DNA from 4 places in the Vibrio sp. VPAP30 genome. Region 1 is predicted to be linked to each of the others. Evidence: predicted binding sites of a transcription regulator. Region 1 holds the regulator's gene; each other region holds the start of a gene.

Evidence for each region. Region 1 encodes CRP, which controls carbon source genes, mostly activating them, when cyclic AMP is high. Its sites were predicted from a motif close to TGTGANNNNNNTCACA; they were not measured.
Region 2: a site for CRP is predicted at 4,709-4,724, ahead of cdd (cytidine deaminase). Genes of this name have one in related genera too.
Region 3: a site for CRP is predicted at 1,574-1,589, ahead of ZX61_RS14630 (CTP synthase). Genes of this name have one in related genera too.
Region 4: a site for CRP is predicted at 3,097-3,112, ahead of mlc (sugar metabolism global transcriptional regulator Mlc). Genes of this name have one in related genera too.

Annotation. Positions count from the first base shown of each region.
Region 1 is NZ_LBLS01000019.1:183,812-189,832, forward strand. Features, by position in the region: gene astD (succinylglutamate-semialdehyde dehydrogenase) at 1-414, shown strand, start outside; gene ZX61_RS08605 (DUF1338 domain-containing protein) at 599-1,390, shown strand; gene crp (cAMP-activated global transcriptional regulator CRP) at 1,636-2,268, opposite strand; gene ZX61_RS08615 (phosphoribulokinase) at 2,511-3,380, opposite strand; gene ZX61_RS08620 (YheU family protein) at 3,461-3,673, opposite strand; gene ZX61_RS08625 (hydrolase) at 3,714-4,691, opposite strand; gene ZX61_RS08630 (TIGR02444 family protein) at 4,701-5,180, opposite strand; gene ZX61_RS08635 (ABC transporter ATP-binding protein) at 5,177-6,021, opposite strand, start outside.
Region 2 is NZ_LBLS01000018.1:38,947-44,967, forward strand. Features, by position in the region: gene ZX61_RS06935 (thiopurine S-methyltransferase) at 237-887, shown strand; gene purT (formate-dependent phosphoribosylglycinamide formyltransferase) at 940-2,115, opposite strand; gene ZX61_RS06945 (HD-GYP domain-containing protein) at 2,409-3,614, shown strand; gene cdd (cytidine deaminase) at 3,665-4,552, opposite strand; gene ZX61_RS06955 (CidB/LrgB family autolysis modulator) at 4,796-5,473, opposite strand; gene ZX61_RS06960 (CidA/LrgA family protein) at 5,473-5,838, opposite strand; gene sbcB (exodeoxyribonuclease I) at 5,981-6,021, opposite strand, start outside.
Region 3 is NZ_LBLS01000034.1:25,350-31,370, reverse strand. Features, by position in the region: gene relA (GTP diphosphokinase) at 1-393, shown strand, start outside; gene mazG (nucleoside triphosphate pyrophosphohydrolase) at 716-1,513, shown strand; gene ZX61_RS14630 (CTP synthase) at 1,675-3,315, shown strand; gene eno (phosphopyruvate hydratase) at 3,393-4,691, shown strand; gene ZX61_RS14620 (multifunctional CCA addition/repair protein) at 4,905-6,021, opposite strand, start outside.
Region 4 is NZ_LBLS01000016.1:269,718-275,738, forward strand. Features, by position in the region: gene cydH (cytochrome bd-I oxidase subunit CydH) at 111-203, shown strand; gene ZX61_RS05470 (patatin-like phospholipase family protein) at 211-1,362, shown strand; gene pyk (pyruvate kinase) at 1,404-2,846, opposite strand; gene mlc (sugar metabolism global transcriptional regulator Mlc) at 3,188-4,405, shown strand; gene ZX61_RS05485 (chemotaxis protein CheV) at 4,538-5,485, shown strand; gene ZX61_RS05490 (error-prone DNA polymerase) at 5,559-6,021, opposite strand, start outside.

The DNA.
Region 1 (6,021 bases):
GCTAAAGCCGGAGAAGCCGCGTTTGTAACACCAGGCATCATTGATGTTACCGCGATTGCAGAGCTGCCAGATGAAGAGTACTTCGGCCCGCTATTGCAAGTGGTTCGTTATCAAGGTTTAGAGAAAGCGGTTGAGTTAGCCAACGATACTCGCTTTGGTCTATCAGCAGGCTTAGTTTCTACTGACGATAGCGAATGGGAGTACTTTGTTGACCATATTCGCGCAGGCATCGTAAACCGCAATCGCCAGTTAACAGGTGCAAGCGGTGACGCGCCATTTGGTGGCCCGGGTGCATCGGGCAACTTACGCCCAAGTGCTTACTACGCAGCAGATTACTGTGCTTACCCTATGGCTTCGATGGAAGGGGGAGAAACACTTCTTCCTGCGACCTTAAGCCCAGGTGTAGAACTATAAAATATAATTAAATTTTAGGGATTTCCCTTCTAGCCTCCCCGAGCCGGGAGGCATTTTAAACGTCACAGGTTGAAGGCTATCTAATCAAACTTTCTGGACACATTTGGTTAGATGGCCTTTTTTATAATTAGACATATAACTACTGATACTCCATTTACGTAAACCACCCTTACAAGGAGGCGTTATGACGCCAGATGTTTTATTCCAACAGTTATGGAATGACTATATTCAACGCTTATGTCCCTCTGCTGAACAAGTCCACCAACTTCTGCAAGAAGATGAAGCGCTGATCAATGATCACATTGCTCTGCGTACTTTCAATGTAGAACCGCTGGGCATTGCTACGCTTGCACAACCATTCTTAGACGTAGGCTACAAGCCATGCGGTGACTATGTGTTTGAGAGTAAGAAGCTGGTGGCTAAACACTTTGAGCACCCAGATCCAAAACAGCCGAAAGTATTTATCAGCGAACTGAAAGTTGAAGAGTGCTCTGCACAGCTACAAGCTATCGTCGCTAAACTTGTCGAGCAGTTAGACTCCAGTAAGCTAAAAGGTCATGAGTTCTTGTATGGTGGTCGTTTGTGGGACATTAGCTTTGCTGACTTCCAGACGCTAGCTAAAGAGAGTGAGTACGCTTCTTGGCTGGCAGCGCATGGTTATGGTGCTAATCACTTTACCGTAAGCGTCAATCAGCTCAATGCGTTTGAAGAAGTAAAAGGTGTCAATGACCATCTACGCGATTCCGGCTTTACCATCAATGAGTTTGGTGGTGAAGTGAAAGGCTCTCCAGATGTGCTGCTAGAGCAATCGTCAACTATGGCTGATAAGGTCGAGGTGACCTTTACTGAGGGCAGTGAGGTTATCCCTGGTGGCTTCTACGAGTTTGCTAAGCGCTACCCAATGAGTAATGGTGAACTTTACCCAGGGTTTGTTGCAGCCTCTGCTGATAAGATCTTCGAAAGTACTAACGGGTAGAGATAAGAGTCGAGATTCGGGCTTCGCCCTGCGAGAGTTTAGAACGGGCTGCGCCTTTCGAGAGGGTGGGGTCTAATGGTGATGCGATGGAGCCTTAAGTCCTCAAGGTTTTGACAAAACGAGCCCTTAATAAGCCATAATTTTCTCGATTCTCGATTCTCGATTCTCGATTCTCGATTCTCGATAAACAAAAAGCCACCAATGTCTCCATTGGTGGCTTTGAAAATTTTAGCGGTTAATCGAAATTAACGAGTGCCGTAAACAACGATTGTTTTACCGTGGGCAGAAATTAGGTTCTGCTCTTCTAGCATCTTCAGAATACGACCTACTGTTTCACGAGAACAGCCAACGATCTGGCCGATTTCCTGACGAGTGATCTTAATCTGCATGCCATCTGGGTGAGTCATCGCATCTGGTTGCTTCGCTAGGTTTAATAGCGTTTGAGCAATACGGCCAGTTACGTCTAGGAATGCTAGGTCACCTACTTTTTGGCTAGTCACTTGTAGGCGACTTGCCATTTGCGATGAAAGGCGCATTAGGATGTCTGGGTTTACTTGGATAAGTTGACGGAATTTCTTAAACGAGATTTCCGCAACTTCACAAGGAGATTTAGCACGAACCCATGCTGTACGCTCTTGGTCTTCTTCGAATAGACCAAGTTCACCGATAAAGTCACCTTGGTTTAGGTAAGAAAGGATCATTTCCTTACCTTCTTCGTCTTTAATAAGAACCGCTACTGAACCTTTAACAATGTAGTACAAAGTTTCAGCCTTCTCGCCCGCGTGAATAAGCGTGCTTTTTGAAGGGTACTTATGAATATGACAATGTGACAGAAACCACTCTAATGTTGGGTCGGTTTGAGGTTTACCTAGAACCATAATATCTCACTTCCTCTGCAGGGTACGCTTGCCGCTTTCCATATTTTAGCTAAGCCTTAATCAAGACCTACTAGGATAAGAGCACTTTACAAATGCTGCAAGCCAACTTGTGTTTCGGTAAGAAATAGTATCCTTTTTCGAAAACGATTTCTTGATTTTAATCGGGTACAACTGGGGTTTTAGTACGCAAAACTGTGCACATGATCACGGTATGAAAAGTAATCGTGTTCTAGCTGTGAGTTTTAGCCAATTTTACCCGTTTCAATGAGCTGTTGGAGTATCGGACGTACGATAAGCTCCATTGCAAAACTCATCTTGCCGCCTGGCACAACAATTGTGTTGTGACGTGACATAAATGAACCATCAATCATTGCCAGTAGATATGGGTAATCGACGTTTTTAATTCCTCGTAATCGGATTACAACAAAACTTTCATCTAAACTCGGAATACCTTTGGCGTTGAGCGGGTTAGATGTATCTACGGTCGGTACGCGTTGAAAGTTAATGTGAGTGCGAGAAAACTGCGGTGTGATGTAGTTCAGATAGTCATCCATTGAGCGAACGATAGAGTCCATCACAGCTTCACGCGAATGACCTCGATCGCGCGTATCGCGGACGAATTTCTGAATCCATTCAAGGTTAACGATAGGCACCATGCCAATCAGAAAATCAACATGCTGAGATACGTTGACCTCGCCATCGACGACACCACCATGCAGGCCTTCATAAAACATCACGTCGGAGTTTTCTGGTAGATCTTGCCAAGGCGTAAAGGTGCCTGGCATTTGGTTGTATGGAACAGCTTCATCAAACGTATGTAGGTAACGACGAATTTGCCCAATACCTTCTTGGCCGTATTTTCGGAAGAATTCCTCAAGGCCATTGAAGTCGTTCGCTTGGGGGCCAAAGTAACTGATATGGCGACCTTGCTCTCGTGCCTTACGGATTTCGACATCCATCTCAGGGCGCGTGAAGCGGTGAAAGCTGTCTCCTTCAACCCATGCGGGTTTGACGTTCATCATGTTGAACATCTTGCGGAATGCTTCTGAAGTGGTTGTGGTACCGGCGCCTGATGAACCAGTCACCGCAATAATTGGGTGTTTTGCTGACATGACAAACCTTGTCGTAATCTAATCCTTTAAACGAAAACCACTATAGCACGCTTTAGTGGCTAATCACTGTATGCGATGCGTTAAAGTTTTCGCTTAAGTTGAATATCGACGGTTTCATGCAGCTCTGAAAATACCACAACTGCTTCACCAGACTCCAACTGTGTGCGTATCTGGTCAATTTTATCTTGCAGTGACACTTCAACATCTCCGTAGTCTGTCCCTTCGCGTAGTACAAACTCTCGAATGAGATTTTCCAATGTCTCTGGCTCGATTTGTTGCCATGGAATGATCATAAATACCTCTTTATTTTATGATTAAGACGCAGGTGATGGGTTAGGCCGAAACAGCCAAGCTTTCATAGTAAGATGGAAGAGCTTCTTCGAGCCAAAACCTTGGTTTTAGTGCACTGCCAGTGACAAATCCGACATGCCCACCTTGCTCGAATAGTCGATAGTCAATGTTATCGGGTAAGACGTATTTAGGGATGACAGCGTCAGTCATAAACGGATCATCTTTCGCGTGGATGATCTGGGTTGGTAGGGTGATTTCCTTAAGGCGATGGATTCCCGAGCAGCGCTGGTAATAATCTTCGGCATCTTTGAAACCGTGAAGTGGGGCGGTAATCAGATCATCAAACTCGTACAGCTTAGTAACACGTTTGATGTGCTGATAACTCAAACCAAGCTCACCTTTTAACAGGTGGTGTTTTTGCAGCGCACTTTTTTTCAGTGACGACAGCAGGTAGTTTTTATACAGCTTGGAGAAACCCTGTTCGATACGCTCAGAGCAAGCAGAAAGATCCAGTGGGGCAGAGACTATGGTCGCAGCATCAATCAAAGGCTCTTGATTGAATTTAGCTAGGTAGTTCGCCAGCATATTACCACCCAGAGAGATCCCGACTGCCACTTTGGTTTGTTGTGGGAACAGCGAATCAAGCTGCTCAAGGAACAAACGTGCATCTTCTACTTCACCAGAGTGATAGGCGCGGGCAAGCTTGTTCGGTTTACCGCTACAGCCACGAAAGTGCATCATCACAGACAGCCAACCCTGTTTGGCAAACGCATCCATCAGTCCATTAGCGTAAGGGCTGTAAAAGCATCCTTCTAAACCGTGGAATAAGACAAAGATGGGCTTGTCTTTTACTGACTTGTCATTGATATCTTCACTCCAAGCGATATCGAGAAAATCCCCATCTGGCGTATCTAGGGTTTGCCAAATCGGTTCAAACAACGCTTTTTTACGAATAAAGCGCGGGGCAAGAGTTTGTAGATGCGGATTGGCTAACCCTTTAGCGGCAACAAAATGAGTCATAAAGGCTCTCTAGAGATTGGCGATATTATCGATAGGCTCAGCAAAAGCCTCATACAGTTGCTCACCGCCCAATTGGCGGCAGTAACGTAAGGTAAGAGGTTCGGCATGATTGAGTTCTAGTTCTATTCCATTGATGCAATCGACAAGATCAGATTGCTGCTGTTTTTCTAATTGCAGCTCAAATTGTAGCGATTCACGATACAAGGTATCTGGAAGGTGGAGCTTTAGTTTACGTCTTAGCTCGCGGTAACTGTGCAGTAAGGCTTCTGAGCGGCCAAGGCACTCTTCGACCTTGTGCCAGTCTTGTTCTTGAAAGCAGACCTGCTGCTCATCAAGCCATTTGAGCAGCAGCAGAAGATTGACGTTACCTTTGAAATGGTTTTGCAGGTGAAGGCACGCCTCTTTTACTTCTCGCACACTGTAGTACTGCAAGCTAAATTGCCACAAACGTTCCAGTGTTAAAGAAATAACGACGTGCTTTGAACTCATTGGCTATTGAACTCCTGCTCCATATTCTCTAGCTCTTCTTGCAGAGCCATCCATTCCATTTCGACGTCTTCTAGCTCACTTTTGCTATCGGCCTGAATCGCTAACACTTCGTTAAGTTTAGCTTTATTTTCGGCATCATAAAGTGAGTTGTCTGATAATTGCGTTTCTGCTTCCGCCAGTTTAGTGCCCAACTTATCCATTTTTGTTTCAAGTTTTGTCAGGTTTTTGCGAATTGGTGCTGTTTGCTTGCGGAACTCCGCCTCACGACGTTTTTGATCTTTCTTTGCCGCGGCACTATTCTCTGAGCTTTTTTCTGGTTGTTGAGCTTGTGCTTCTCGGCGCTCTGCTTTTTGTTGTTCTGTCAGCCATTTGTAATAATCATTAAGGTCACCATCAAACGGTGCGACTTGGCGGTCGTGAACTAGGTACAAGTCGTCGGTTGTTGCGCGTAACAGGTAACGGTCATGCGATACAATCACCATTGCCCCTTCGAAGGTTTGCAGTGCCATCGTCAGTGCTTGACGCATATCCAGATCAAGGTGGTTGGTCGGTTCATCGAGCAGTAACAGATTAGGCTTTTGCCATACAACCAACGCCAGTACTAAGCGAGCTTTTTCGCCACCAGAAAAGGGTGCTACTTTCTCTAGCGCTTTCTCACCTTGGAAGCCAAAGCTACCCAGATAGTTACGCAGTTCAAGCTCGTTCTTATCTGGGGCTATTTGCATCATGTGTTGAAGCGGCGTTTCTTCTGGGTGCAGAGTTTCCAACTGGTGCTGAGCAAAATAGCCAATCTTAACCCCTTGTGAATACGTCAGATCACCACCTTGAGGGTTAAGCTCGC
Region 2 (6,021 bases), on a different contig from region 1:
ATTCCAATCGCTTTCCCTTAGACTGTTTAAAAAAGCTTGAACAGTCTCGCATTTCCTTGGTGCTTAATTAGAGTGCAGCCCTATTCAAAGGTTCATCTTCAATATGTAACTAAGTATAAAGACTGAAAATGAACCTAATCTGAATGAAGTATTCAGACAGGAGTTTAAGTTGATATACCACTTCCCATCGCTTTCAGGTAGCCTATGCACCACAAAGTCAGTAACAGAGAAAGAGCATGAAAGACCCAGAGTTTTGGCACGGTAAATGGGCGGCAAACCAAATTGGTTTTCACCTAGAAGATGTTAATCCGCTATTGATTAAGTATTGGCAGCACACGAATCCAAGTCACGACGATGATGTGTTTGTTCCTTTGTGCGGGAAGTCAGAAGATTTAGTCTGGCTTGCGACTAAGCATTCGGATGTGCAAGGGGTAGAGTTGAGCAATATTGCTGTACGCGCTTTCTTTGCAGAGCACTTCTACACACCAATGGTTATGCCGATAAATGGTCAGCATGAACTGTTTCAGTTTGATGAGCTATCCATCTATGTAGGAGATTATTTCTCTGCGCCAATCAAACCTGTTGATATCGTTTATGATCGTGCTTCTTTGGTTGCTCTGCCTAAAGAAATGCGAGCGCAATATGTAGAACGGCTCAAATCGTTGCTTAAGCCTGGTGGACGAATATTGCTTGTCACTCTCGATTACGATCAGGAGCTTATGGCAGGGCCTCCATTTTCTGTACCTGAATCAGAGGTGAAGGAGCTCTATCGAGGCTGCAAAATTACTAAGCTAGAGAGCAATGAAGAGGCTGAAAAGCATCCAAAAATTACCAAACACGAATCAGCACGATTTGTCGAAGAAGTTTACCTGATTGAGACGATGTAAATAATAAAGGCTTGGTTATAACGACCAAGCCTTTTTCTATCGACTAAAGACCTTAGTAGATAATTTTAACTTTACCTGCACTGTGTTTAGCGTCCTCAATCGCTTGTTCGATAGAGTTGCGACGAGTGATTGCAACGCCAAGACGGCGGCGACCATCAATATCTGGCTTGCCAAACAAGCGAAGTTGAGTTTGTGGTGCAGCTAGGGCATTCTCAAGACCTTCAAATCGAATATCCGTTGATGTGCCCTGGCCTAAAATTACCGCAGAAGCGGCTGGGCCATAGTGAGTGATGTCTGAGATAGGCATTCCAGTGAATGCGCGTACGTGAAGGGCAAACTCGGAACTGTCTTGTGACATTAAAGTGACCAAACCCGTGTCATGAGGGCGAGGGGAGACTTCATTGAAGATCACGGTATCGCCTTTAACGAACAACTCGACACCAAAGATACCGTGCCCACCAAGTGCATTCACGACTTTTCCAGCGGCTTCTTGCGCGGATGATAGTGCTTTGTCTGTCATGTGCTGTGGCTGCCATGACTCACGGTAGTCGCCATCTTCCTGACGGTGACCAATCGGCGCGCAGAAGTGAACGCCATCGACTGCGCGAACGGTAAGGAGTGTAATCTCATAATCGAAGTCAATGAAACCCTCAACAATCACACGACCTGCTCCAGTACGCCCGCCTTCTTGAGCATAGTTCCACGCCTTGTCGATATCTTTAGCGGATTTGAGAACGCTTTGCCCCTTACCAGACGAACTCATGACTGGTTTACAGACACAAGGTAAGCCTACCGTTTCTACCGCAACCACAAACTCTTCATAATTGTCTGCAAAGCGATAGGGAGATGTTGTGAGGTTGAGTTCTTCAGCAGCTAAGCGGCGAATACCTTCGCGGTTCATTGTTAGTTTGGTTGCTTTTGCAGAAGGTACAACGTTCAAACCTTGAGTTTCTAACTCGACCAAAGTATCTGTTGCAATAGCTTCAATTTCAGGGACTACGTAATTTGGCTTTTCTTTTTCGATGATCGCTTGCAGTGCATCACCATCAAGCATATCGAGTGTATAACTGCGATGGGCGACTTGCATCGCTGGCGCATTTTCATATCGATCGCATGCGATCACTTCAAGGCCGAGACGTTGACATTCGATGGCGACCTCTTTTCCGAGTTCACCAGAGCCTAAGAGCAGAACGCGTGTTGCATGATATGCAGTTGCAGTACCGAACATAATTAACCCTAAAATTTGAAGAGGAATAGATAATTTTGCGAGCATGATACTCATAAAAACCCAAAAAGCAAACGTTTGCTTTTTGGGTTTTCCACAAGTGATAGCAGTTTCCAACGCTGATTAAACTCGATATAAAGAGCCGCTATTTTGCGTGGATCAAGACAAAGCTCAATTTTCTAGCCACTACTTGGGTGTTAATTGAGCAGTTGTATGCGCTTATTACGTAAATACTCATCTTTGGAGTTATAATCAATAGAAATAACAATTCCTAATATTATAGGGCTACCAACTTAATGCAGTTCGACCCGGAAAAATCCATAAAAATCCCAATAGATACGCTGACTGTTGGCATGTTTGTGACTGCAATAGAAGACAGTAAACGTGTAAACCTTGCTAATGCGGGACGTGTACCATCTAAACAAGCTGTTAAACAGCTAGTTAAAAATGGAGTTAAATTTGCGTGGGTAGACAAGGGATTATCAGCAAAAGGAAGCGTCTTTAAACCTGTTAAAGTCGTGGAAGAAGTCGATGAGCCGCAAGAAGCTTCCACTCCAGTGAAGCGAAAAAAGGTAAGTCGTTTTTCTCAACAGAAAAAAGCACAGAAGATAATCAAGGAAGCGAAGGGGCTTGCGCACAAGATCTTGACGCAAACATTCGACGGTCAACCGATACATGTCGATGAGCTGGACAGCCTCGCTGATGACATGATTGAATCTATTTTGCTTGATTCAGACGCGCTACATTGTGTATCTGCGCTACGTAGCAAGGATGAATACCTTCTAGAGCATTCCGTTAACGTTGCTACTTTACTGGTGACATTTGGTAAGCACCTTGGCTTACCACGAGATACGCTTAAACAAATGGCGATTGGCGGCATTATTCACGATGTTGGCAAGATCAAAGTAGATGATAAAGTTCTGCATAAACCAGCCCGATTAACGCCTGAAGAGTTTGAGCATATGAAGCTTCATCAGGTTTATGCTCAGCACATAGTCACGACCGTTGCAGGCTTAAGTGACATAAGCAAAGACGTGTGCTTAATGCACCATGAAAAGCTCGATGGCAACGGTTACCCTGCAGGGCTCAAAGGTGATGAGATACCTCTTCACGGGCGTATGAGCTGTATTGTCGACATTTATGATGCATTGACTGCAGATCGTTGTTACAAGCAAGGCATGAGTCCAGCAGAAGCGTTTAAGATTATTCTGAGCTTAACACCAAGCCATCTAGACAAAGAACTCGTGTATAAGTTTATTAACTGTATCGGCGTGTTCCCCGTTGGGGCTTTGGTTGAACTGAGCGACGGGCGAGTTGGTATTGTTTGGACGTCGAACGCGAATGAGCCGTTAAAACCAGAGATTAAGTGTTTTTACTCGCGCAAATATCACAGGTTTGTCGACGTTAGCTTTGTTGATATGAAAACAGCTAAGCTAACGATTAAAAAAGGCATAGCGCCCAGTCAATTGGAAGTCGACTCAAAACCATTTTTCGATGTATGATGCTAGCACTACCAAAAAAGTAAAGGCGCCAAATTAACGCCTTTCTTCATTTATAATTCCAAGTAAGTAATTGGTATGTCAGGGTTTAACGCTTCAAGTGTCGCTTGAGTATTCGCTAGGTGGCTGATTGTTCCTGCTTCCACTTCAACCAGAGCTGCGGCCTCAATATCATTTAGTCCTTGACGGTCGAGCAAAAGCTGAACTAGAGCAACTTGTAGTGGAGGCAAGCTAGGGTTAAACGCTGCGTTTTCTGCGTACGCACCTTGATAAACTTTGCCATCTTTCATTTTGATTGCCACACCACTTAGGTTGTGGGTGTATGGTGCATGGCTTCGGTTCAATGCGGTAATTGCAAGCTGAAGCAATTCATCTTGCTCATTACTTTGCTTACCGTGATCAACCGTGGTCATTAGTGCCGATTCGATACCAAGATCAGATGGTCCAAATGACTCAGGCAAGTATTCTTGAAGGGATTTACTATCGCGCTGTGGCAATTGAATCTTTAACTTGTCTGCGGTCGATAGCTCATTCATAAACTGACGACAATGACCACAAGGGCTAAAATTGATCGTAATGTCTGCAACGCCTTGTTCACCTTTCATCCAAGCATGGCTAATGGCGGATTGCTCTGCGTGAACCGTCTGCCCAAGTTGTACACCATCAAACTCTACATTCGCACCGAAGTAAAGTTTGCCAGACAAGCCGCGTACAATTGCACCGACATAGAAGTTTGAAAGTGGCGCATACGAATAAGCCGCAGCAAATGGCAGAAGGGCAACACGAAGTTCAGCATCATCTAGGCCAGAGATCGCGAGTAGTTGCTCAAACTGCTCTGAAGAAATCGTTGCGTCAAAATCGTCAGCAAGAAGAATAGGAGATAAGAAATCTGCTACGTTTTTTGGCACTTCAGATAGCGCCTGTTCAATGCGGCTTCTCATAGTGAGTCCTTTAATAAACATTGTTGATATCTTTGAGTTTAGAGCCAGAAGCTAATGTGTAAACTCCGATATTGGTATTACATTCTATGTAAAGGAGAGAATATTTCGGTGATCTGTGTCACGACAGTGATTGTAACGCGATTGCTTGTTGCATTATTTGAGTGATGTCACACATGATAACGATTGCAGCAAACAATTTAGTGATATGCGTCGAGCCACAAATTGCAGCTCGACTATAATCCATTACGCTGAAAGCCACACTGCAAGGGTAAAGAAAGAAGGGGCAAGGATTGATGTAATCACACCGCAAACGACTAATGCCAAAGAGCTAAATGCGGCATCTTGACCATCCTTCTCAGCACAGGTTGCAGTACCGAGCGCATGAGAAACTGTACCCATGGTTAACCCTTTAGCGATAGGGTGAGTAATATTAAGTAGGTTGTAGATTGGATAGGCCAAGATCGCGCCAAACAGGCCAACGATTAACACCAAAATTGCTGCGATTGCGGGCTCGCCACCGAGGTGACTAGAGACTTCCATCGCAATTGGAGTGGTGACCGATTTACCCAGTAGGCTCGCGATCAAAGAAATATCTGCTTTTAGGTAGACCGCGATCATACTTGATGTAAACATCGACATAATACTACCTACGCCGCAGGCTAACATGATAATACGCCAATTAGCGCGGATCTGCGGTAGTTGCTCATATAAAGGATAAGCTAACGCAACAACGGCAGGTTGCAGTAGGTAGTTGATCCACTGATTATCAGCGTAATAGGTTTCAAACGGTACTTTAAGGTAAGTAAGCAATGGAATGAGCACTACGAGGCTTACCAATAAAGGGTTCATAAAAGGGCTTCTAATCTTTTGGCATAACCAACGGGCAGCAAAGAAAACAAAAATAGTGACGATTAACCACATTACTTTTGTCCTCCTTTAAGCATTCGATCAAGCATCAGGCCAAGTAGAACTAGCACAATCAACGTACCACCAACTGCGCTGGCCAAGATAGGGAGAGCATTGGCGATCAACATGTCGAAGTGCTCCATCAAACCGACACTGATTGGGACAAACAGCAATACCATGTAGCGGATAAAAAGAGAAGCGCCCGGTTTTACCCACTCAGAAGGCACAAGTCCGCTCGCAAGCAGACCGAATAAAATCAGCATACCAATGATGCTGCCAGGGATAGAGATACCTAATAAGTGTTGAATATTAATGCCCGCGATAAGGCACAAAAATATCAGCCCCATAGATACGACGTATTGAAGCAAAGTTTTCGGCATAGTGTAAGGTCGTCCAACTGCTGAGCCTTCAGAGTACTGAAGGCTCGAATTATTCAAATGCCAACCCTGATTGTGAATAGGAATGATAGGGCTCAGCTAGGTTGTAGGGTGCAGGACTTGGTATTATTGTTATTTTTAACTACTAGGATACTCGCTTTTGTACGTATTGGTAGATGGATTTTA
Region 3 (6,021 bases), on a different contig from region 1:
TGTCAGCCCATCCCTGGTGATGAAATTGCAGGTTATATTACACAAGGGCGCGGCATTTCAGTCCACAGAGCAGACTGTGAACAGCTAGAAGAGCTACGTCACCATGCACCAGAACGTATTATCGAAACGGTTTGGGGCAGCGGCTTTGTCGGCTCTTACATCTTAACTGTTCGCGTTGAAGCGATGGAACGTGGTGGCTTGCTTAAAGACATCACTAGCTTGTTTGCTAATGAGAAGATCAAGGTTACCAGCATGAAAAGTCGTGTTGATTACCGTACTCAAATGTCGATCATGGACTTTGATTTGGAAGTGACCAACGTTGAAATTCTGACTCGTGTGTCTAAGCGAGTAGAACAAATAAAAGATGTCATGTCGGTAAAACGCCTCGGCTAACTTTCACGTTGTACTTGTCACTTTTACGGCGTTAACTGCGTTTTCTTGCTCCATCACATAGGCGAGCTATGCTCAGGAGTCGCGAAAACTTGTTGCCTTGTTAAAGTAACAATTACTTAGTGAAAGTAAAAACGAATGTTGTCATTCCCTACAGTGAGGGACGAACGCGATAGGGAATCTCTTAAAGTAATTAGAGATCTCTAAGTCGTTCAGGCTTACTCTGTAAGATGACAGATTAAAATTAAAGGTGAGTGGTTTTGGCCGCTCACCTTTTTATTTGAATGAAAGTTCTTTAGCTAGAAGATTTAAAGGAAGAAGGAATATGAGCCACCCAATCGAACAGTTGGAACAGATCATGAGCAAGCTGCGTGACCCAGAAAGTGGTTGCCCTTGGGATCTCAAGCAGAGCTTTGACACTATTGTGCCACACACCATTGAAGAGACCTATGAAGTCGTTGATGCGATTCAAAATCGAGACTGGCCGAATTTAAAAGAAGAATTAGGTGACCTACTTTTTCAAGTTATCTTCTATAGCCAATTGGCTAGAGAGCAGCAACTGTTTGATTTTTCCGAAGTGGTGGAAAATGTTAATGAAAAGCTGACTCGTCGTCATCCTCATGTTTTTTCAGATGTTGAATTTGAAACTGATGATCAGATCAATGCAAATTGGGAAGCGGAAAAAGCCAAAGAAAAAGCACAAGTAGGCAAAACAGAGCAAAGTATTCTAGACTCAATACCAAATTCTCTTCCTGCGTTATCACGTGCCACAAAGATGCAAAAAAAATGCGCTAAGTATGGCTTTGACTGGGACTCGATTGGCCCGGTTGTGGGTAAGGTTCAAGAAGAGATAGATGAAGTGATGGAAGAGGCGCTGCAAGTCTCTCGTGACGAAGAAAAAATTGAGTTGGAATTAGGTGATTTACTGTTTGCAACGGTGAATTTTGCGCGTCATCTGGGTAAAGACCCTGAAGTCGCTTTAAGCAAAGCCAATCTTAAGTTTGCTAAACGTTTCAAAGGTGTCGAGGCACTGGTCGCAGAGCAGGGCAAGCAGCTATCTGATTACGATTTGGAACAGTTAGATGCGTTTTGGGACAGAGTAAAAACACTAGAAGCGAAGTAAGATAGTGGCAACTAATCCACCACTTGAATTTGATTTGAAGCAAAAAATAAAAAATTGCAGTGTGATAGATTTCACGTTGTAGCGGAAAAGGGCTTCTGGTATATTTATATCCCGTCCAGAAGAAATCCATTTTCCCTCATTCAACCAATTTCAGGTTAAACATGACGACAAATTACATTTTTGTTACTGGCGGGGTTGTATCCTCTCTAGGTAAAGGTATTGCAGCAGCATCTCTTGCGGCTATTCTAGAAGCTCGTGGTCTTAAAGTGACTATGATGAAGCTTGACCCTTACATTAACGTTGACCCAGGCACTATGAGCCCAACTCAACATGGTGAGGTGTTCGTCACGGAAGATGGCGCTGAAACTGACCTTGACCTTGGTCACTATGAGCGTTTCATTCGCACCAAGATGTCTAAGCGCAACAACTTCACTGCAGGTCGTGTTTACTCAGACGTTCTCGCTAAAGAGCGTCGTGGTGATTACCTAGGTGCAACAATTCAGGTTATCCCTCACATCACTAACGCAATCAAAGATCGTGTAATTTCTGGCGCTGAAGGTCATGATGTTGCGATCGTTGAAGTCGGTGGTACGGTTGGTGACATCGAATCTCTACCATTTATGGAAGCGATTCGTCAGCTTGCTGTAGAACTGGGCCGTGAACGAGCAATGTTCATGCACCTTACTCTAGTTCCTTACCTAGCAGCAGCAGGTGAAGTGAAAACTAAGCCGACTCAGCACTCAGTTAAAGAACTACTTTCTATCGGTATCCAACCAGACATTCTGGTTTGTCGTAGCGATCGCATGATCCCTGCGAACGAGCGTAAGAAGATTGCTCTGTTCTGTAACGTTCAAGAGAAAGCAGTAATCTCAATGAAGGATGTAGATTCTATCTACAAGATCCCTCAACTAATTAAAGCTCAAGGTCTAGATGACCTAGTATGTTCACGCTTTGGCATTACAGCTCCTGAAGCTAACCTGTCTGAATGGGAACAAGTAATCTACGAAGAAGCGAACCCAACTGGTGAAGTCACTATCGGTATGGTTGGTAAGTACATTGAACTGCCAGACGCTTACAAATCAGTCAACGAAGCACTGAAACACGCAGGCCTTAAGAACCGTCTAAGCGTAAAAATTAAATACGTAGATTCACAAGATGTTGAGTCAAAAGGTGATGAAGCACTTGCTGACCTTGACGCAATCCTTGTTCCTGGTGGTTTTGGCGACCGTGGTGTAGAAGGTAAGATCCTTGCTGCAAAATACGCTCGTGAAAACAACGTACCTTACTTAGGTATCTGTCTAGGTATGCAAGTCGCACTGATTGAATACGCGCGTAACGTAGCGGGTATGGAAGGTGCACACTCAACAGAATTTAACAAAGAGACGAAGTACCCAGTTGTTGGTCTAATCACTGAGTGGGTTGATGGTGAAGGTAAAGTTGAAGAACGTACTGAAACCTCTGACTTAGGTGGTACTATGCGTCTTGGTTCACAACTGTGTCACCTAGAAAAAGGGACTAAGGCTCGTGAACTATACGGTAGCGCGACAATCCATGAGCGTCACCGCCACCGTTATGAAGTGAACAATATTCTTCGTCCTAAGATCGAAAAAGCAGGTCTGAAAGTGTCAGGTCTATCTGCAGACAAGAAACTGGTAGAAGTGATTGAGAACCCAGCTCACCCTTGGTTTGTAGCGGCTCAGTTCCACCCAGAGTTCACTTCAACGCCTCGCGATGGTCACCCACTATTTGCAGGTTTCGTGAAAGCGGCTGGTGAATACCAACGCGGCGAATTAGAGAAGTAAAGGATACGGGCAGCAGCGTTAGTAGTGCTGCTGCCCTTAATTTTGACATTATATATTCAACGAGAAGGAAACATTCAATGTCTAAGATCGTTAAAGTTCTAGGTCGTGAAATCATCGATTCACGTGGTAACCCAACTGTAGAAGCTGAAGTACACCTAGAAGGCGGTTTCGTAGGTATGGCTGCTGCTCCATCTGGCGCATCAACTGGTTCACGTGAAGCTCTTGAGCTACGTGACGGCGACAAAGCTCGTTTCCTAGGTAAAGGTGTTCTTAAAGCTGTTGAAGCTGTTAACGGCGAAATCGCTGAAGCTCTAGTTGGTAAAGACGCTAAAGACCAAGCTGCAATCGACGCAGTAATGATCGACCTAGATGGCACTGAAAACAAGTCTAAGTTCGGCGCAAACGCAATCCTAGCGGTTTCTCTAGCAAACGCTAAAGCTGCTGCAGCGGCTAAAGGCATGCCTTTATACGAGCACATCGCTGAGCTAAACGGTACTGCTGGTCAGTTCTCTATGCCTCTACCAATGATGAACATCATCAACGGTGGTGAGCACGCTGATAACAACGTTGACATCCAAGAGTTCATGATCCAACCAGTTGGTGCTAAGACTCTTAAAGAAGGTCTACGTATCGGTGCAGAAGTATTCCACAACCTAGCTAAAGTTCTTAAGTCTAAAGGCTACAGCACAGCAGTTGGTGATGAAGGTGGTTTCGCTCCTAACCTTAAGTCTAACGCTGAAGCTCTAGAAGTTATCGCAGAAGCTGTTGCTGCTGCTGGTTACGAACTAGGTAAAGACGTTACTCTAGCTATGGACTGTGCAGCATCTGAGTTCTTCGACAAAGAAGCTGGCATTTACAACATGAAAGGCGAAGGTAAGACTTTCTCTTCTGAAGAGTTCAACCACTACCTAGCTGAGCTAGCTAACCAATTCCCAATCGTTTCTATCGAAGATGGTCTAGACGAGTCTGATTGGGATGGCTTCAAGCACCAAACTGAACTACTAGGTGACAAGCTTCAACTAGTAGGTGACGATCTATTCGTTACTAACACTAAGATTCTTGCTGAAGGTATCGAGAAAGGCGTAGCTAACTCTATCCTTATCAAGTTCAACCAAATCGGTTCTCTAACTGAGACTCTAGCTGCAATCAAGATGGCTAAAGACGCAGGTTACACAGCAGTAATCTCTCACCGTTCTGGCGAAACTGAAGATGCAACTATCGCTGACCTAGCGGTAGGTACAGCTGCAGGTCAAATCAAGACTGGTTCTATGAGCCGTTCTGACCGTGTTGCTAAGTACAACCAACTTATCCGTATCGAAGAAGCTCTAGGTTCTAAGGCTCCTTTCAACGGTCTTAAAGAAGTTAAAGGTCAATAATTCATAGCAATTTGCTGAATTATTCGCTTTAAAGCTTTCGAAGCGCTCCACTTAGGTGGAGCGCTTTTTTTATGGGAGATGAGAACGGGCTTCGCCCTAAGAGAGTCGGGAACGGACTCCGTCCTTCGAGAAGTTCTCGTGGTGAAGTGGTCGAGACTTGTTGGCCGTACCTGTTCACGATAGAGCTTAACTCTTTGAACGTATCTCGTGTCTCTATTCTCGCTTCTCGATTCTCAGATCTCGAATAGCCTCAACTCTGCGCTTTTCCATCTCAGTGCGAATATCTGCGCCTTTAAAGCCATCCTTAATGATGTCTTGTACGTTGATGGAAAGGGCAGCCTGATAGGCTTGCTCAAAGATAACTTTTTGTGGGTAATCAATCTCTTCATGACCTGTTCGCCCTCGGCTATCGGCCATACAACAAAGCAGAATATCTTGTAAGCGTTCAGGTTTACGCCACACATCGAACTTATTCAGGACTTTGAGTTTGGTCTCAGGTCGAAGCTCAGCGGCTCTATGGATGTTGGAGTGTTGTTCACACACCATCAAAGCTAAATCACGAAACTCGTTTGGAACACGCACTCGCTCACACAGTGTTTTGATCAGTTTAACACCAGTGTGGCAGTGCATTTTATGGCTTGGCCACTCTGATTTTGGTGTAATGCCTTTACCCAAGTCATGCACTTGAGCGGCAAAACGGACAGTTAAAGAGTCACTTAATTTAGCGGCTTGCTCAGCAACGAGTAAGGTATGAATACCAGTATCAATTTCAGGGTGCCACTTTTCTGGCTGAGGTACGCCAAACAGAACATCTAGTTCAGGCAAAACCACTTTTAAGGCACCACACTCGCGTAATACCGATAGAAATATTTGCGGATTTTGTGTCGATAGGGACTTATGCCATTCTTGCCAGACTCTTTCGGCTGTCAGGTGCTCGAGTTCACCTGAATGTGAGATTTTTCGCATAAGCTCGATGGTTTCATCGGCAACACAAAAACCTAAGTGGTGAAGCTTAGCTGCGAAACGGGCGACTCGCAGGACTCGCAAGGGATCTTCGGTAAAAGCATCAGAAACGTGGCGTAAGATCCGATCTTCGAGATCTCGTCGACCGTTAAAGGGATCGATGATATTGCCGTTAGGATCTTGAGCTATGGCATTGATAGTCAGGTCGCGCCTGAGTAAGTCTTCTTCAAGGGTGACATCAATGGCAAAATAGCATTCAAAGCCAGTATAGCCCGAGCCCACTTTGCGCTCTGTTCTCGCAAGAGCATGCTCTTCTTTACTGTCTGGGTGAAGAAATACAGGAAAGTCTTTACCTACCGCTGTATAA
Region 4 (6,021 bases), on a different contig from region 1:
ATATGCTACTAATTGTGATGCTAACGCCATAATTCCGCACGAAAATTAGGTAATAATTGAAGATACCTCACAAGGATGTTATTACTTTGTTACACAATAAGGAGGTGTCTATGGAACACAATCTAAAATACGCCCTAGTGATTACGGCTGTTGTCTTCGCTGTTTTACTAGGTTTTGGTATTACCGCGATTACTACTGCGTAGCCTATCAATGAAGAATTGCGGTGTTATTACCAACGCTGCTGTACAACTTGATGCTCAACGATTGAAAAAGTACACCGGCGGTAAAAATGCATTGGTTGCTCAAGGGGGTGGCCAAAGAGGGATTTTTACTTCTGGTGTTATTGATGCTTTCCTCCTGTCTAATTTTGACCCATTCCACGCTTTCTATGGCACGTCAGCAGGTGCCCTCAATTTATGCGCATTTCTGTGTCGGCAAAGAGGAATAGGGCAATCGTTTATTCTCGATCTTACGACTGACCCTGAGTTCTTCCATCTTTTCCGTTATATTCGACACAATAAATACATGGGTCTAGATTGGGCGCTAGACAAAATATGTGATTACCCTTACCGCCTAGATATAGATATGGGTCGTAAAGTACTGGGCAAGCGCCAGGCGTTTGCGGCCGTAACCGATACCAGCAGGCTGTTCGATCACTACCTTCCGATGCTACAAGACGACTGGAGGAAAGTGCTGATTGCCACCTGCGCGATCCCTCGTTTGTATAATCAACCTGTTCAGTTTTCACATGGAGAATATGTCGATGGCGGTGTCTCTGCCTCTATTCCTGTTCAGGAAGCGTGGCGCAAGGAAGCTCGCTGTATCGTTGTCATCCGCACTGAAGGAGAAGATCTGACAACAGATACCGAAGAAGTCGATCAAGAGCCCCCCGTCGAATGGCTACGAGATTCATTCAACGTGATCCAAGACCACTGGCAAGAAAAGTTAACTCGATGGAAGCAAGACTGGAGTGTGTTTTTTAATGAACAAGTGCAGAAATCTCGGCAAGAGAAAACGGATAAAATGCATCTAGAAGTCCTCAATGGTGGGCGTTGGTTGTTTGGTGCCGATGATATTTATCGCTTAAGCCATTTGTTAGGGGATAAATTTGATTCGGGTTTAGCCGACATGCTGATGGTGCACTACCAGACGTATTCTTTGACTCAAGACTTTTTACATTCTCCTCCTGATGATTGTTTTATTTTACAGATTAAGCCAGACCAACCGCTGCGTTCGAATTCTTTGATGAGTGAAAGACAAGATCTGCTTCATGACTATCAAGTTGGGCTTGATGCGGGTTTCCAGTTTGTTGAGACGTTCTCTAAGTGTATTGATAAACCTACTTTTGCCCTAAAATGCTGAAAGGAGCACAAGGCTCCCTTCAGTGAAATGCCAATCGACGACTATGCGGCGAGTATTCGCATGCAGTTGGTTGAACCGACCACATCCATAACGTCACCTTGGGTAATGATAACCAAGTCACCATCGTCGAGAAGGCCTCTTTGTTTTAATGTTGCTACGGCCGCTTCAGCGGTTTCTAAGCCAATATCCGACTTATCATCAAAGAAGACAGGGAAAACCCCTCTGTAAAGCGCTGAGAGGTTCAGAGTGCTTTCATTACGTGATAAAGCAAAGATAGGTAAGCCTGAACTCAAACGAGACATCATCAACGCGGTACGGCCTGATTCGGTTAAAGTCACAATCCCTTTAACTCCGCGCATATGGTTGGCAGCAAACATTGTCGACATCGCGATGGTTTCTTCTCCGGTTTCAAATACTGAGTCCATTCGGTATCCAGAGCGGTTAACCGCAGACATCTTTTCCGCCCCTAAACAGACTTCAGCCATTGAGCGAACCGTTTCTAATGGATACTTACCTGCGGCTGTTTCACCGGACAGCATTACTGCGTCTGTACCGTCTAATACTGCATTCGCCACATCCATGACTTCCGCACGGGTTGGCATTGGATTCTCCATCATCGATTCCATCATTTGCGTTGCGGTAATGACGGTTCGATTAAGGGCTCGCGCACGACGAATCAGTTGTTTTTGCACCCCGATTAATTCAGGGTCTCCAATCTCTACCCCTAAGTCGCCACGTGCTACCATTACCGCATCAGAGGCGAGAATAATGTCATCGATGTTTTCTTCACTCTCTACGGTTTCAGCGCGCTCGACTTTTGCCACTAAGCGTGTTTGCAGACCAGCATCTGTTGCAAGCCTGCGCGCGTATTTCATGTCTTCGCCGTTACGGGGGAAAGAGACTGCAAGATAGTCAACCTTGATTTCAGCGGCTAGTTTAATGTCATTTTTGTCTTTGTCGGTGAGTGCTTCTGCCGATAACCCGCCGCCTTTCTTGTTGATGCCCTTATTGTTCGATAGAGGGCCACCGATAGTGACTTTTGTCCGAACCTGAGACTCAGTAACTGCAACTACTTGTAGCTGAACTCGGCCATCATCAAGCAATAAGATATCGCCTGTCGAAACGTCATTGGGCAACTCTTTGTAGTCAAGCCCGACAGCGTCTTTGTTTCCTTGCCCAGCTTCCAATTTGTTATCTAGGGTGAATATGTCGCCTATATTGAGCTGGACTTTGCCGTCTTTGAAGGTTGAGACACGAATTTTTGGGCCCTGCAAATCACCGAGTATGGCTATGTGGGTGCCTAGCTTAGCAGCTATGTTGCGCACTCTGGTCGCCCGTTCTCTGTGATCATCCGCGCTACCATGTGAGAAATTCATTCTTACTACATTGACGCCCGCTTCGAGAATTGCTTCGAGCACGCCGGGTATATCGGTAGAAGGTCCAAGAGTAGAGACAATTTTTGTTCTTCTTTGGATTGAGGTCATTCGGAGCTCCTTGATTGATGTTGCCACCGTCAAATTTAGGCGGCACCTATGCTTTGTTTCCATTCTTAAGTGCACTAGGCTCGATATAAGTATATACAGGCATGGCATCTGTGCTGTTATTTAAGATGACATTCTTATGTACGGCTGTGAAAAGGTGATGGAAGACATATTTATTTATGCAAAAAAATACGATTAGTTTTGTGATAATTTGTTCGCTATATGATTAGGTACACAAACAAACATGTTTATACGTGACCCTTGTCACGGCAATCCATCAAAGCTCTTCACAATTACTTCGCAAAGTAAAAAAATTACCAGGTTGTTGATATTTGGAGTACTCCATGTACATGGCTCAACCTGGCCATATTGATCATATCAAGCAGGTCAATGCTGGCCGTGTATATAAACTCATTGATCAAAAAGGCCCAATTTCTCGTATCGATCTCTCGAAACAGAGTGAACTTGCCCCTGCAAGTATTACCAAAATTACTCGAGAGTTGATTGAAGCACACCTCATTCATGAAACCACTGTTCAGGAAGCAACCAGTCGTGGCCGCCCTGCAGTTGGGCTGCAAGTGAACAATGAAGGGTGGCAGTTTCTATCTATGCGTCTTGGACGCGGATATCTAACGATTGCACTGCACGAACTTGGTGGTGACGTACTGATTGATACCAAAATTGATATCCATGAAGTCGACCAAGATGATGTGCTCGCGCGCCTTTTGCACGAAATAGATGAGTTTTTTCAGACCTATTCTGAGCAACTTGACCGTGTTACCAGTATTGCCATCACTTTACCCGGTCTAGTGAATTCTGAGAATGGTGTGGTACTACAAATGCCTCACTACAATGTTGAGAACCTACCACTAGGGCCTGAAATCTATAAAGCGACTGGCCTTCCAGTTTTTATTGCCAACGATACACGGGCATGGGCACTAGCTGAGCGTCTGTTTGGTCATTCGCAAGAAAACGAAAACTCAGTACTTATCTCTATTCACCACGGCTTAGGTGCAGGGATTATCCTTGATGGACGTGTACTTCAAGGTCGTCATGGTAACATCGGTGAACTGGGTCATATCCAAATAGATCCCAACGGTAAGCGCTGTCATTGTGGTAATCTAGGCTGCCTTGAAACCGTAGCTAGCTCACAAGCAATTCGTAATGAGGTGTCTGAGCGAATCGCTAAAGGTGAGAAATCCTCTCTTGCTGATATTGAAGAGATTTCAGTGGAAGATATCTGTGAGGCCGCGGCTAACAGCGATCCTTTAGCTGTCGATGTTATCGAAAAATTAGGACGCTACTTAGGCTCTGCTATCGCGATTGTGATCAATTTATTTAATCCTGAGAAGGTTTTAATTGGTGGGGTAATCAATCAAGCAAAAGATGTGCTTTATCCAGCGATTCAAACCTGTATCGAAGAGCAATGTCTACCTGTTTATCATCGTGACTTAGAGCTGGTTGAGTCGCGCTTCTATAAACAAGCTACCATGCCTGGTGCTGCATTAATCAAGCAAGCTTTGTACGATGGTCTTCTGCTGATGAAAGTTATTGAAGGATGATGTTTTCTGAGCAGTTGCTCTCCTTTATCTTTTAAATAAACCCATATAATCTTTGAATGATATGTGGGTTTATTTTTGTCTTAGTCTTGCTATAGACTACTTTTGTTATATATACATTTGTTGGGAAGCAGTATGTCTGGAGTATTAAATACCGTCGATCAGCGAACTAACCTTGTTGGTGAAAACCGCTTGGAGCTGTTGTTGTTTAGTTTGAATAGCCGACAGATCTTCGCCATCAATGTATTTAAAGTACGTGAAGTGATTAAAGTGCCACCACTGACTAAAATGCCAGGATCGCATCACCATATTACAGGGGTCGCATCGTTACGCGGGGTTTCTGTTCCTGTGATTGACCTGCGGGCGGCTATTGGTTTCCCTCCGTCTCGCCTTGAAGATCAAGAAGAGAATCTAATCATTACCGAGTACAACCGCACCATTCAAGGTTTTTTGGTTGGCCAAGTGCGCAACATTGTGAATACTGCTTGGACGGAGATTCAGCCTCCACCTAAAACGGCTGGGCGTGCAAATTACTTAACAGCGATTACTCATGTAAAGGATGGTAAAGAGACTGCGATCGTTGAGATTATTGATGTTGAAAAGGTGTTGGCGCAAATCATCGATTACGATATTTCGATTTCTGAAGGGGTGTTAGATCACGATTTAGTTAACGAAATGGTCGGGCGTAATGTCTTGATTGTAGATGACTCCTCGACGGCACGCACTCAGGTTAAAGGTACGCTTTCACAGCTCGGTCTCAATATTATAGAGTGTCGCGATGGGCTTGAAGCGTTGAATCTTCTAAAGTCATGGAGTGACGAAGGTAAGAATGTGGTTGAAGAACTGCTACTAATGATTACGGATGCAGAGATGCCTGAGATGGATGGTTATAAGCTAACCCATGAAGTTCGCTCTGACCCAAGAATGAAAGATTTATACATTACGCTTAATACTTCTCTCAGCGGTAGCTTTAATGAAGCTATGGTAGAAAAGGTCGGCTGTGATCGTTTTATTTCTAAATTCCAACCCGATTTGTTGGTTGAAGTCGCTCAAGATCGCTTAAGAGATATAGTATCTAAATAGCATTCAGCACGGACGGTGCTCTGTCAAAATGGATATAAAAGGGAGTCTTCACTCTCTTGTGGCTTTTATCGAGTTAGTGAAATTCGTGCGATTTACTTCTGAGCCCTTGTAGTTTATCTGTCATATCAATCAGTCTACCAGCTATCACATGATGGACATCACCTTCTTTTTCCAAGATGCCTTTTACCTGTAGAATCTTCGCTGTCAGGTAGGCTTGTTTCTGTGCCCGCGCAGTCGCTTTCCAAACCACGACATTAATATTTCCAGTATCGTCTTCTAGAGTGAAAAAGGTTACGCCAGCAGCGGTTCCCGGTGCTTGTTTTCCTGTCACAATACCAGTCACCGTTACCAGTGATTGATGTTCTTTTTCGGCTAAGTCTCTCATTCGGGTAAATCGCCCTAGCTCACCTGCGTTATCAAGTAAGGTTATTGGATGTTTAGCGAGCGACAATCCGGTGGCAGCGTAATCTTCAACTAGGGTTTGGCTCTCTGAGGGCGTAGCAATCACTTGGCTTTCTGGTTCTTCAATATTTTGA